2 regions of the Rhodococcus sp. NPDC059969 genome follow, and region 1 is predicted to be linked to the other one. Evidence: riboswitches for the same ligand, from Rfam matches in the RefSeq annotation. Region 1 holds a riboswitch; the other holds the start of a gene.
What was found. Region 1 has a riboswitch for cyclic di-AMP ahead of ACFWAD_RS09735 (transglycosylase family protein). Riboswitches for the same ligand answer to the same signal wherever they lie in the genome.

Region 1 (5,587 bases):
GCAACTACGGTCACCTTGCCCCCGTTGGTCGTCGACGCGATGGCGCCGGTCGAGGTGTCGAGCGCAAGGTTTTTGACCTTCTCCAGTGCCGGAACCTTGGTATCGGCCAGAGCGGTGGTGGCGCGCGTCGTCAGATCGACCGACCACAAGTGTCCGTTCATGACGTCCGCGACATATGCAATGCCTGCCGCAGAGTCGACGATCACGCCGTTGGGAATCGCGGTCGGAGACAGCGTGGTCTTCGACAGAACCGCGCCGCCCGGGGTGATCGCCCACAGGTTGGTTGCCCGGGTGTCGGTCATGTAGATGTTGCCGGTGTTCGTGTCGACATCGACGTCGACGGGGTAGAGGTTGTCGGCACGCACGATCGACTTGAGTGCTCCGCCCTTGCGTACGTCCGCCTGCCACAGCGTGCGGCCGTAATTCTCGTCGAAGAAGTTGGTGTCCGCGATGTAGAGGAAACCGCGGACACTGTCGAAGGCGAGCTTGGTCGGCGTTGCCGACTTGTCGACCAGAATGCTCGACACGGCGTCGGCGGCGTTGGGATCGACGACTCGGATGTTGCCGGACTTGTAGTCCGAGAAGTACGCGCGGTGTGTTGTGGGGTCGACGACGACATCGTTGATCTGCGGCCGCGAGCCGTCGGGGTTCTTCTCGCTCAGCGTGACCGTCTTTTCGACCTTGCCGGTCTTGGTGTCGACAATCGAGATCGCGCCGCCGTAGGAGGAGGACACGTATGCGCGTCCGAGGTCCGAATCCACGGCAAGTGCCGACGGGTAACCGACGACACCGTCGATGCTGCCGACGGACTTGCCCGTGTTCGTGTCGACGACGGACAACGAACTGGTCGGTCCGCCGTACTGCGTGATGTATCCGCGGTGGGTTGCCGAGTCGACGACGATGTCGCCGGGCTGGGTTGCGGAATAGCTTCCGACAACACCGTGTGTCGGATCCTCGGGTGAGGCGTGTGCAGCGGGAGCAGTGACGGCCAGGCCGACAGCAGCAGCGGCGACGGCGAGTGACGCGGTGACCGCGCGCCGACGGTATTGCAGTTTCATGAGGGGTGCCCTACTTCTTTGGAAGACTCTGCGAACCCTGCCCATTCAAGACAAGTCAGGCAAACCTAACCTAAGTTTCTATTCGGATGTTGAGACACGGGCCACACCACCGGCCTGGATCGACACACCTCTCAATCGCCCGGATTCCTATTTCCACATAACGTGTGACCTTGCTCACATTACGGATGGATAACGGAACGGACACAACCGGACATTCACTCAGGCACCCCTACCTACCTGGGAAGAGTCTCCTGCGCTTTGTGTGACGCGTTGTACGTCTTTCGCCACGCCGCGTTATCAAATGGTGACACGAGAGACTCGAGCCGTTACCGTCGTTTTCGGCCGGGAAACTCGGCCACCTCCGGCCCGCCGCGCCAAGCCTTGTCCCGCGGGTACCGGACTTCCGACAGAGCATTCCAGGGACGAGGACGGGGGACCCAAAGTCCTCTGTGAGAACAGAAAAGTTCTCCAGTGGACACCGGTTCGGTCGCAAGACCGGATCTTGGGGTGAAGCCAGACCCTTTCCAGCCAGGAAAGGCGAGGCCGGGCGACCTCTCAGCCCGAACCCGACAGCTGACCTCGCAGGCGCGTGTGGAGAGGATTTCGACCATCATGAGCGGACGCCATCGCAAGCCCACCACCACCGGCCGCACTGTCGCCAAGGTCGCCGTCACCGGCGCCATCATGGGCGTAGCAGGAATTGCAGCCACCGGAACCGCAAACGCTGCCCCCGACTCCGACTGGGATCGTCTCGCCCAGTGTGAGGCCGGCGGAAACTGGGCCATCAACACCGGCAACGGTTACCAGGGCGGATTGCAGTTCTCCCCCAGCACGTGGAACGCACACGGCGGCGGACAGTACGCAGCCACCGCAAACCAGGCCTCTCGCGAGCAGCAGATCGTTGTTGCCGAGCGTGTTCTCGCAAACCAGGGTTGGGGCGCATGGCCGTCCTGCTCCTCCAGCCTCGGACTGAGCAGCGGCGCCACCGAGCGTTCCGCTCCGGCCACCACGGCTCCTCAGGCAGCTCCGGCTCCGGCACAGCAGGTCGCTCAGACCGTTGCACACCCGGTTGCCGACGCCATCGATCAGGCAATCGCTTTCGCCGAGGCCAACGGCATCCCGGTCGACCCGCAGATCCTCGCAGTCGCCGACACCGCGAAGTCGTTCCTCAAGTAACACCGGCAAGACTGTCCGCTCGGACGCTCGAACATCAAGAAGGCCCGCACCGATTCGGTGCGGGCCTTCTTCGTGTCGAGTTGTTATCGGTTGATGACGGTGTGCGGGTGTACGTAAGGAAGTGACTCCACCGGAACCGGAAAGGTGGTGTCCTCGCCGAAGGGTGAAAGTCCACCTGCGCGGGTCGATGACAATTCGGTCACTGCGTGATCTCCGTCTGCAGTTTCCGGCCATCCTGGATCTACATAGTGTTGCTTCGAATTGTTGGCCACGAAGTCATTTTGACAGGACGCCGTTACGCCGTACAGACCAGGTCTCTAATCTGATACCTGATGACCGAAACACGTGGCACCCCGGCGGGCAGTTCCGCAGCCGAAAGTCTGACCGATTGGCTCTCGGCGCGCAGTGACGCCGAGTTGACGGAGTTGCTGCGTCTGCGCCCCGATCTGGCCGTACCGCCGCCGAGCACGATGGTGGTTCTCAGCGGTCGGGCACAGCAACGCGCGTCGGTCAGCCGAGCCGCAGACGAACTCGACACCCTCGATTTCGGTCTTCTCGAATTGTTGGCGCTGGCCGGCGCCGAGGAAACTCCGATGACGCGGGCGGAGCTCAACAGTGCAATCGCCGAACGCGCCCTGACCGGCAAGGGCAAGGTCACCAAGAAGGCCGTCGACAAGTCACTGTCGAAGATGCGCGAGTCCGCCCTCATCTGGGGTGTCGATCCCATCAGCGTCGTCCCGGCAGTCATCGGGATGATTCCCTGGCGTGTGGGGCGTGCCCTCGAACCTGCCGAGGCGATGTCCGAGACCGAGATCTCGGCGGCCCTCGACGCTCTGGACACCCGGGAACGGGATCTCCTCGAGACTCTCGCCAACTCCAGCCCGATCGGCCGTACCCGCGACGCTGCCCCGGGAACGCCGCCCGAGCGCCCGGTTCAGCGATTGCTGGCAGCCGGCCTGCTGCGGTGGCTCGACGAGCAGACAGTCGAACTTCCGGCGACGGTTCGTCAGGTCATCCGCGGCGAGCCGGTTTTCGATCCGACGACACTGACCGCACCGGTCATCGGGGGCGACAAACTCAAACCGGCGGACGTGAACGCCGCAGCAGCCGGCGAAGCGCTCGAGTTGGTACGCCAATGCGAGAACGTGATCGCAGTTCTGGGAGCAGCACCGGCCCCCGCCCTGCGAGCCGGTGGACTCGGCGTTCGAGAACTACGACGCGTGGCCAAGACTGCCGATCTCGACGAAGCGCGAGTGAGCCTGCTTGTCGAATTGCTCTCGGCAGCCGGACTCATCGCGAGCGGAACGCCCGACCCGGCGCCGATCTCGGACAACGCTGACGAATACTGGACGCCTACACTCGCCGTCGACGGCTGGCTGAACGCGTCCACAGCGCGACGGTGGGAGGTCCTGGCGTCCGCCTGGGTGGACGTACCGCGCGTTCCGTGGATGATCGGGCTGCGGGATTCCACCGACAAGCCGATCGCGGCACTGTCCGAGGAGGGCCGGGCACCGGCCGCTCCGCGAGATCGTCAGGCCATTCTGGGGTTGCTCTCCGAACTCGACAGTGGTCAGACTGCGTCGGCCGTCGAGGTCAGTCGGCTGCTGGCGTGGCGACGTCCGCGGTGGAGCGGGCGCCTACGGACCTTCGCGATCGAGCGAACTCTGGACGAGGCCGCCGCGCTCGGACTGGTAGCCCGCGGCGCTTTGTCGTCACCGGGACGAGCATTGCTGCACGGCGGGGACGCCGAAGCCGAAATGCAGTCCGCGCTACCCGAGCCCATCGACTTCATCCTGGTCCAGGCAGATCTGACATTGGTTGCGCCCGGCCCGCTCGTACCGGACCTGCTCGAGCAGGTGAGCCTGGTCGCGGACATCGAGTCCGCAGGATCGGCGTCCATGTACCGCATCAGCGAAGACAGTGTGCGGCGTGCTCTCGACGCCGGTCTGACGGCTACCGAACTGCATGCCATGTTCGCCTCGAAATCGAAGACACCTGTCCCCCAATCGCTTTCGTATCTGATTGACGACGTTGCCCGCCGACACGGACGACTGCGTGCCGGGGTTGCAGCGTCGTTCATCCGGTGCGAGGACGCATCACTGTTGGCGGAGGTACTCGCATCGGCGGTGGCCGAGTCCCTGGCATTGCGCGCATTGGCTCCCACGGTCGCGATCTCCCAAGCCCCGCTACGCGAGGTCCTGGCCGAATTGCGCGCAGCCGGATTTGCGCCGGCCGGTGAAGACTCCTCGGGAACGCTGGTCGATCTTCGCCCACGCGGGGCTCGCGTACCGAACCGTCGCAGCCGACCGGCGTCGAGAATGCCTGCGAGCCCGTCGGCGGATCAGTTGGCGTCGTTGGTACGCACGATGCGGGCGGGCGACCGCGCTTCCGCCCCCGGCCGTGGCGGCGTTCGAACGGACGGTTCGCGCGAGAACAACGCAGCCACCATCGCCTTGCTGGCCACGGCGGCACGAGACAATTCCAGCGTCAACATCGGGTACGTCGACGCCCAGGGGGTGGCGACCCATCGCATCGTCGACCCCGTCAGCGTGGGCGGCGGACAGCTGGACGCGTTCGACCCGGCAAGTGGTGCGGTACGCCGTTTCACGTTGCACCGCATTACTTCCGTCAGCCCCGTCGACTCCGGAAAAAAGTAGCAGAAAAGAAGCAACTGGCTTTTTTCTGTAAATGAAGTATGGTCGAGGTCAGTTTGTGATTGCCACTTCGAAAAATGAGGAGCGACAATGGCTGACAAGGCACCGGGTAAAAACATGAAGAAACCCGCTCAGTCGATCAAAGAACGCCGCGCGGAAAAGCGGGCGAAAACTGCGGAGTCTTCGGAGTTCATTCGTAAGAGAAAGCGGAGCTGACAGCACAGTTCAGAGAAAGACGAGCTGACTGCGAAGCTGACCAATGCCGGCCCCGACCGACACCCTCGTGCACCTACACGAAACATTCAACCTGTTCAAGTCACGTAGTCGAGGAACTGACGCACGCTCGCGCGGCTACGCAGCGGGCATGACCCTCGCTTCACTCTGCGTCCTCGACGAACACGCTCGGCAGTCCGGAATACTACTTTCGGATTCTCCGCAGAAAGAGAATTAACCATCGTGAAAAGAACAATCCACACCCTGGACCGCATTCAAACGAGACTCGAATCGGAGCTTGATTCCACTCCGGGCGATTCCGAAAAGAATATCGGTTATCGGTCCGGAATTTCCGAGGCCATTACTCATGTAATGGAAATGCGAAAGTCTGTCGTCGCGCAAAAATAAGGAACTCATCCCAATAACTGCCGCACGCCACCGATCAGAAAGACGACCTGATCCTCGTAGAAGTCGGCAAGTCGCTCC
Region 2 (5,587 bases), on a different contig from region 1:
CATCCCGGTTTTACGCGCCAGTTGACGGAGGTGGTCTTCGTAGGGCCCACCGCCGACTATCACCAGTACCGCCCCGTCGATGCTCTTGCGAATGGCCGGAAGCGCCTTGATAAGCATGTCCTGTCCCTTGCGGGGCACGAGCCGCGACAAGCACAAGATCGTGGGCCGCTCCCCCAACCCGTATCGCTTGCGCAGTTCTGCCCGGGCGACCGAGTCCGGGTGGAACACCGACGTGTCGACGCCCGACGGCAGGTGCTCGAGTGCCGCTTGCGGGCCGAAAGCCGCCGAGAACCGTCCACGGGTGTACTTGCTGACAAACGTCACCGCATCCGTGTGGTCACCGATCACGCGCAACGACTGCCGCGCACCGGGAATCATCGACCATCCGACCTCGTGGCCGTGGGTGCTCGCGATCACTCGGCTCGCCCCGGCGCGCCGAACAACCGGCGCCAACAATGCCAACGGCGCCGCCGCACCGAACCAGACCGACTCACAGTCGTGCTTCTTGACCAGCTTCGCGGCCCGACGAGCGACAAAAGGCGAGGGCAGCATCAGCGTCGTCGGGTGCCGAACGACCTCGAAAGGCTGTGCCGCGTCGAACTTCTTGTGCGAGTCGCCCCGCCACCGCGGCGCGTACACCACCAACTTGTCCGCCGGCAGGTGCCCTGCGAACGTGTGGAGATAAGACTGGATACCTCCGGGGCGAGGAGGAAAATCATTGGTCACCAAGAGGGTCCGGCGCATCCGTCCACCGTAGGGCACCCGGTTCGTCGAGACGTGACAAGGTCACCTCGCAGTTACGGACGACAGCGCCGCGAACGACCGAACCGCCGACTACTCAGCCCAGATGGCTGTTGGTCCAGTCGACCCATCCGGTTCGTAGTTCCTCGGTTCCGACGCCGAGCACCGCTCGGATCCGCGAGTCGAGGTCTTCGGCCGTCATCTTTCCGGAGGCCAGGGCCCGAAAGAGGTCGGTCAGCTTGGCCTCTCCGAATCGATCAGCGATGTACGCGTTGATCGACCACGCCGATTCGTACGCCAGTGAACTCACGACCGGTACACCGCCGAACTGCGTGTCGTCCGGAAACTCGGTAGGAGTGTCGCCGGCGCGTACCGCTGCAGCCAGAGTCGGCGCGATCTCGCCCCAGGCCCGCGAGGATCCGCGGTTACCCGCGTATTCGGCGAACCCTTCCAACACCCACATCGGTGACCCGTCACGGGTTTTCGATCGGGCGGCTATGTGCATGAGTTCGTGGCGCAACACCGTTCGCCTGGTGATGTCGGTCAACCTCGAAGCCGCGGCAGGCGAGAAAACCACCCGCTGGCCGCTCACGTCGGAAGACCCGTCCGCCGTCGCATCCGCGACCGACACTGCGGCAATCGAAGCGCCGTCGTGATGGGAGCCGACCAGTGCGGTGAATTCCTCCGCCGATCCAGCCACCATGAGCACCGCTCGCTCGGACCACCATGGACCCCACAATTGCGTCGTGTTCTCGATGGCCGAGTCCACATCGGACGCCAAGGCATCGACAAACGCCTGCTGACCCGGATGCCCGATCACCAGCGCGTTACCCACAGAATTTTCGGCGACGGCCAGCGGGCCGAAGTCCCAAGGGCCGTTCCAGGATTCGCCCGTCGTTCGGGCTCCGTCCAGTCCGACGATCGCCCCGTCGGCAAGAACCGACCACTGATCACCGCGTTTCGCCAGCGTCATGGACACGCCCTTGCGAGTGGGTAACGCGTCGACGCCGTCGAGGGCGTACCGCAACAGGACTTGCGCATTCCATACTTCGACGTCTCCGTCCGGCGCACCGGTTCGCGGCGCCGCAGTCAGGCCGCCGCTGGGAATCTCGTATCCCCAGTCGGAGAAGTCGAGCGCTCCCGCTGCGGTGGCCCGTCGAATTTCCGCTTCGAGCACACCGGGTGCGGCGGCATCGTCGACGAACTTCGCCAGCCCTGACGGATCGTCGGACATCTGCGCCGCAGCCCAGGCATCGAGAAAGGCCTGTACCTGAGCGGTTCGTTCGGCATCCTGCTCGCTGGCTGCATTTTCGTCGGAATCGGACCTGTTCGTCAGGAAGATCGTCAATCCGAGAACGAGCACCACGGCAACACCGAGTGCCACGAGAGCTGGGTACTCCCAACGGCGTTTTCGATCTGCGCCGACGTCGGGCGTCGTCATCGGTTCAGTCGGCACGGTGCCGAGTGTAGGAGAACTCGACTCGACGCTTCACGGCGGCTGGCCACACGTCGCCCGGACGTAGCAAGCCGTCAGTAACGACGCGCAGTGGAAAACTCCATGCCTGCCATCGACTGAACCTTTACCGGTACGCCGAACGTCGACGCATGCAGAATGTTTCCGTCGCCGGCGTAGATACCGACATGCGAGTTGTCGCTGTAGAAAGTCACGACGTCACCGGGCTGTAGTTGGTCCCTCGAGACCGGAACACCGCCCTGCGCCTGCGCTTGGCTCGAACGGGGCAGAGACTTCCCGATCTGCTTGTAGGCCCAGACCACCAGACCTGAGCAGTCGAACTCGTTCGGGCCGGTTGCGCCCCAGACGTACGGATCACCGATACGGGTCAGGCCTGCCTGGAGCGCCGCGGCGCCGGAACCTGGCGTCAAGTTAGCTAGAATTTTGCTGAGATCGACGTCCGGCGGGAATGGCGTACCGCTCAGTTGGTTACGCTCGGCATCGGTGAGGTTCTGGAATGCCTTGGTCACATCGGCGATCTGCGTCTGCAGTTCACTCTGCTTGCGCTGCAAGTCGTCACTGAGTGCACGGGCTTGATCGGCGGCGGTTCGAGCCTCTTCGGCCGATCGCTTCGACGCTTCCGAGGCAGCACGCGCATCGGCAGTAGCTTGGTTGAACTGGGAGACCTGCACTGCGGCGTCGTTGGAGATCACGTCGAGCGCGGACATCTGGTCGAGCAACTGCTGCGGCGAATCGCTCACCATCAAAGCGAAGAGGCGATTGGTCCGCGCACCCTGGTAATTCGCTGTGGCAATGCGGTTTACCGCCGGAGCGAACTCCGCGACGCGTGCCGAAGCCGCGTCGAGAAGGCCTTGATCGGCTGCCGATCGCGCGTCCGCATCGTTCGCGACGCCCAGCTTCGCGTCGAGATCGATCTGCGCGTTGTGCAGCGCTTCGTTGGTCTGCTCGGATACCCGGGAGAGCTCACCCAGCTTGTCGAGTGCCTCGGTCGGATTGGTGATGACGGGATCGGCACCGGCCTGCATCGAAGGCCCTGCGACGAGTCCGAACGCCAGCACTCCCACTGTCAATGCGGCGCGTACTCGACTGTTGTTTTTCGATGAAACCACGGAATGCAACTCTCCGTCTCGATGAAGCGACGTCGACCGGGACCGGTCGACGATCTGTTAGCTGGCTGTCAACTATCCACAGTACCTGTCTCGGCCGCGAAATGTCTCGGTAAGGTTACGGAACGGCATACGTTTGTGTCTACTCGCCGGTAGGCGTGTCGGGGTGAAGTACCGGCGGATTGTCGAGAAACCAAAAATGTGGGCCTCGAATCAGAAGATTCGAGGCCCACATTCGAAGATCCGGAGCTCCCCCGAGCTCCGCCGCCTTGCAGCGGCGGATCGTTCCGACTGCCTACCGGAGACAGCCGTCGAGCGTGATCAGAAATCAGTAACGGCGAGCACCGTCGTACGGCATCGAGGACACCGGTGCGAGCTTCACGGGCTGACCAGCGGTCGACGCGTGGATGACATTGCCGTTGCCGGCGTAGATGCCCGAGTGCGATCCGCCGTAGAAGGAGATCACGTCGCCGACCTGGAGATCGGACTGTGCAACGGCAACGCCGGCTGCAGCCTGGTCGTAGCTCGTGCGAGGCAGGTTCAGGCCGGCCTGCTTGTATGCCCACTGGACCAGACCGGAGCAGTCGAATGCGTCCGGGCCCGATGCGCCGTACACGTACGGGGAGCCCAGCTTGCTCTCTGCGGCGCGAACTGCCTGCTCACCAACACTGGAGATGGGAGCGGCCGGTGCGGCCGGTGCGATGTCGGTGATGCCCGGGATGACCGGCAACTGAGGAATAGAAACGCCCGGAACCTCGAAGGTGCCGACGCCGGGGATCGTGATGGGGTCTGCCGAGGCAGGTGCAGCGGTTGCAGCAAATGCACCGACTGCGAGCGCGCCGGCTACTGCCAACTGCGCTGAACGCTTGAAACTCTGTGACGCCACTTAAGGGGTGCTCCATTTCTTCCATTCATCCGCCGACCGAGTTAGCTGACGGGTTCGGGCTGGGAAGATCAGCCCTACCCGCGTGGTCTGCAGCGATCGTGCGTGCTGCACCCCAGGCGGGATTCACCCCAGTGGAAACTTGGGTTCCCGGTTCGGGTTCCTCGCGGAGATCCCGATTAGGCGGTTCCTGACGATGCCGGTCCTGTTTGGTCCGGCAAGACTTCGTTAGGTCTCAGGAAGGTTACGAAATGATCGCGACGATGTCGACCGCTTCGTGACAATCGCGCCTGATTCGCCGGAAATCGTGCTGCCGCGCCCGCGATACTCCCAACGGGTCACGAAGAGATAACAACAGGTCTGTTCGGCGAGGCTCACCTGGCCCGCAAACCTGCGCTTGGTACCCACTGGCAAGGGTCACCAAACCCGACAATCCGATCTTCCATGCAGTTCAACGCCGATTACTTGAAACTAGAACCTGTTTCGATCAATCCAGCATTTTCGGCGGCTGATCGTCGTAGCAACAACCTCACGAATCGCCCTACCGGCAAGTAGGTGCGAGGCCGCATTCGCGAGTTCCCACCGCAAGTGTGATCCTCGTCTCTCATACTTTTGTCGGGGGTCAATCCGCTGCTTTCCCAATGGAAGTCGGAGTGAGCCGGATTCCGCGTCAGCACTCGCCAATTCCTGTCGGGGGGTCCTTCTACTGTCTGCGATGTGAGTCCCGCCTCGGCCCGAGAATTTCCGTCTCCGCCCCCGTTCTCCGACGGGGAGAAATTCGACGTCGGGCGGCAACTGAGCTTCGACGAGTTGGACACACCGCTGAGCGAGACAACGTTTGTCGTCGTCGACCTCGAGACCACAGGTGGAAGCGCCGACCAGGACTCCATCACCGAGATCGGCGCCGTCAAGATCCGGGGCGGCGAGGTCCTCGGTGAAATGGCCACACTCGTCGACCCCGGCCGGTCGATTCCGCCGTACATCGTCGAGCTGACCGGAATCACCACGGCCATGCTGATCGGCGCACCGCCGATCGAGCGTGTCCTGCCTGCATTTCTCGAGTTCGCCGAGGGCGCGGTGCTGGTGGCACACAACGCGCCGTTCGACATCGGCTTCCTCAAAGCAGCGGCGTCACGCAGCGCACGCCCGTGGCCGGCATTCCGTGTCCTGTGCACCGTCAAACTCGCCCGACGGGTACTCACACGCGACGAAGCACCTTCGGTGAAGCTCTCCGCACTCGCCCATCTCTTCCAAGTGACCACCCAGCCGACGCACCGGGCTCTCGACGACGCGCGTGCGACCGTCGACGTCCTCCACGGACTGATCGACAGGGTCGGGAACCAGGGCGTCCACAGTTACAGCGAACTCATCGACTACCTGCCC

Region 2: it holds a riboswitch for cyclic di-AMP, as region 1 does, so the genes downstream of both, ACFWAD_RS20440 (C40 family peptidase) here and ACFWAD_RS09735 (transglycosylase family protein) in region 1, are expected to answer to the same signal.

Annotation. Positions count from the first base shown of each region.
Region 1 covers NZ_JBHWUF010000002.1:170,883-176,469, reverse strand. The annotation lists gene ACFWAD_RS09740 (YncE family protein) at 1-1,058, opposite strand, end outside; cyclic di-AMP (ydaO/yuaA leader) riboswitch at 1,442-1,662, shown strand; gene ACFWAD_RS09735 (transglycosylase family protein) at 1,671-2,234, shown strand; gene ACFWAD_RS09730 (hypothetical protein) at 2,318-2,506, opposite strand; gene ACFWAD_RS09725 (helicase-associated domain-containing protein) at 2,567-4,891, shown strand; gene ACFWAD_RS09720 (hypothetical protein) at 4,979-5,104, shown strand; gene ACFWAD_RS09715 (TetR/AcrR family transcriptional regulator) at 5,515-5,587, opposite strand, start outside.
Region 2 covers NZ_JBHWUF010000007.1:243,863-249,449, reverse strand. The annotation lists gene ACFWAD_RS20455 (glycosyltransferase family 4 protein) at 1-744, opposite strand, end outside; gene ACFWAD_RS20450 (peptidase MA family metallohydrolase) at 839-2,197, opposite strand; gene ACFWAD_RS20445 (C40 family peptidase) at 2,272-3,324, opposite strand; gene ACFWAD_RS20440 (C40 family peptidase) at 3,650-4,207, opposite strand; cyclic di-AMP (ydaO/yuaA leader) riboswitch at 4,222-4,400, opposite strand; gene ACFWAD_RS20435 (DEDD exonuclease domain-containing protein) at 5,000-5,587, shown strand, end outside.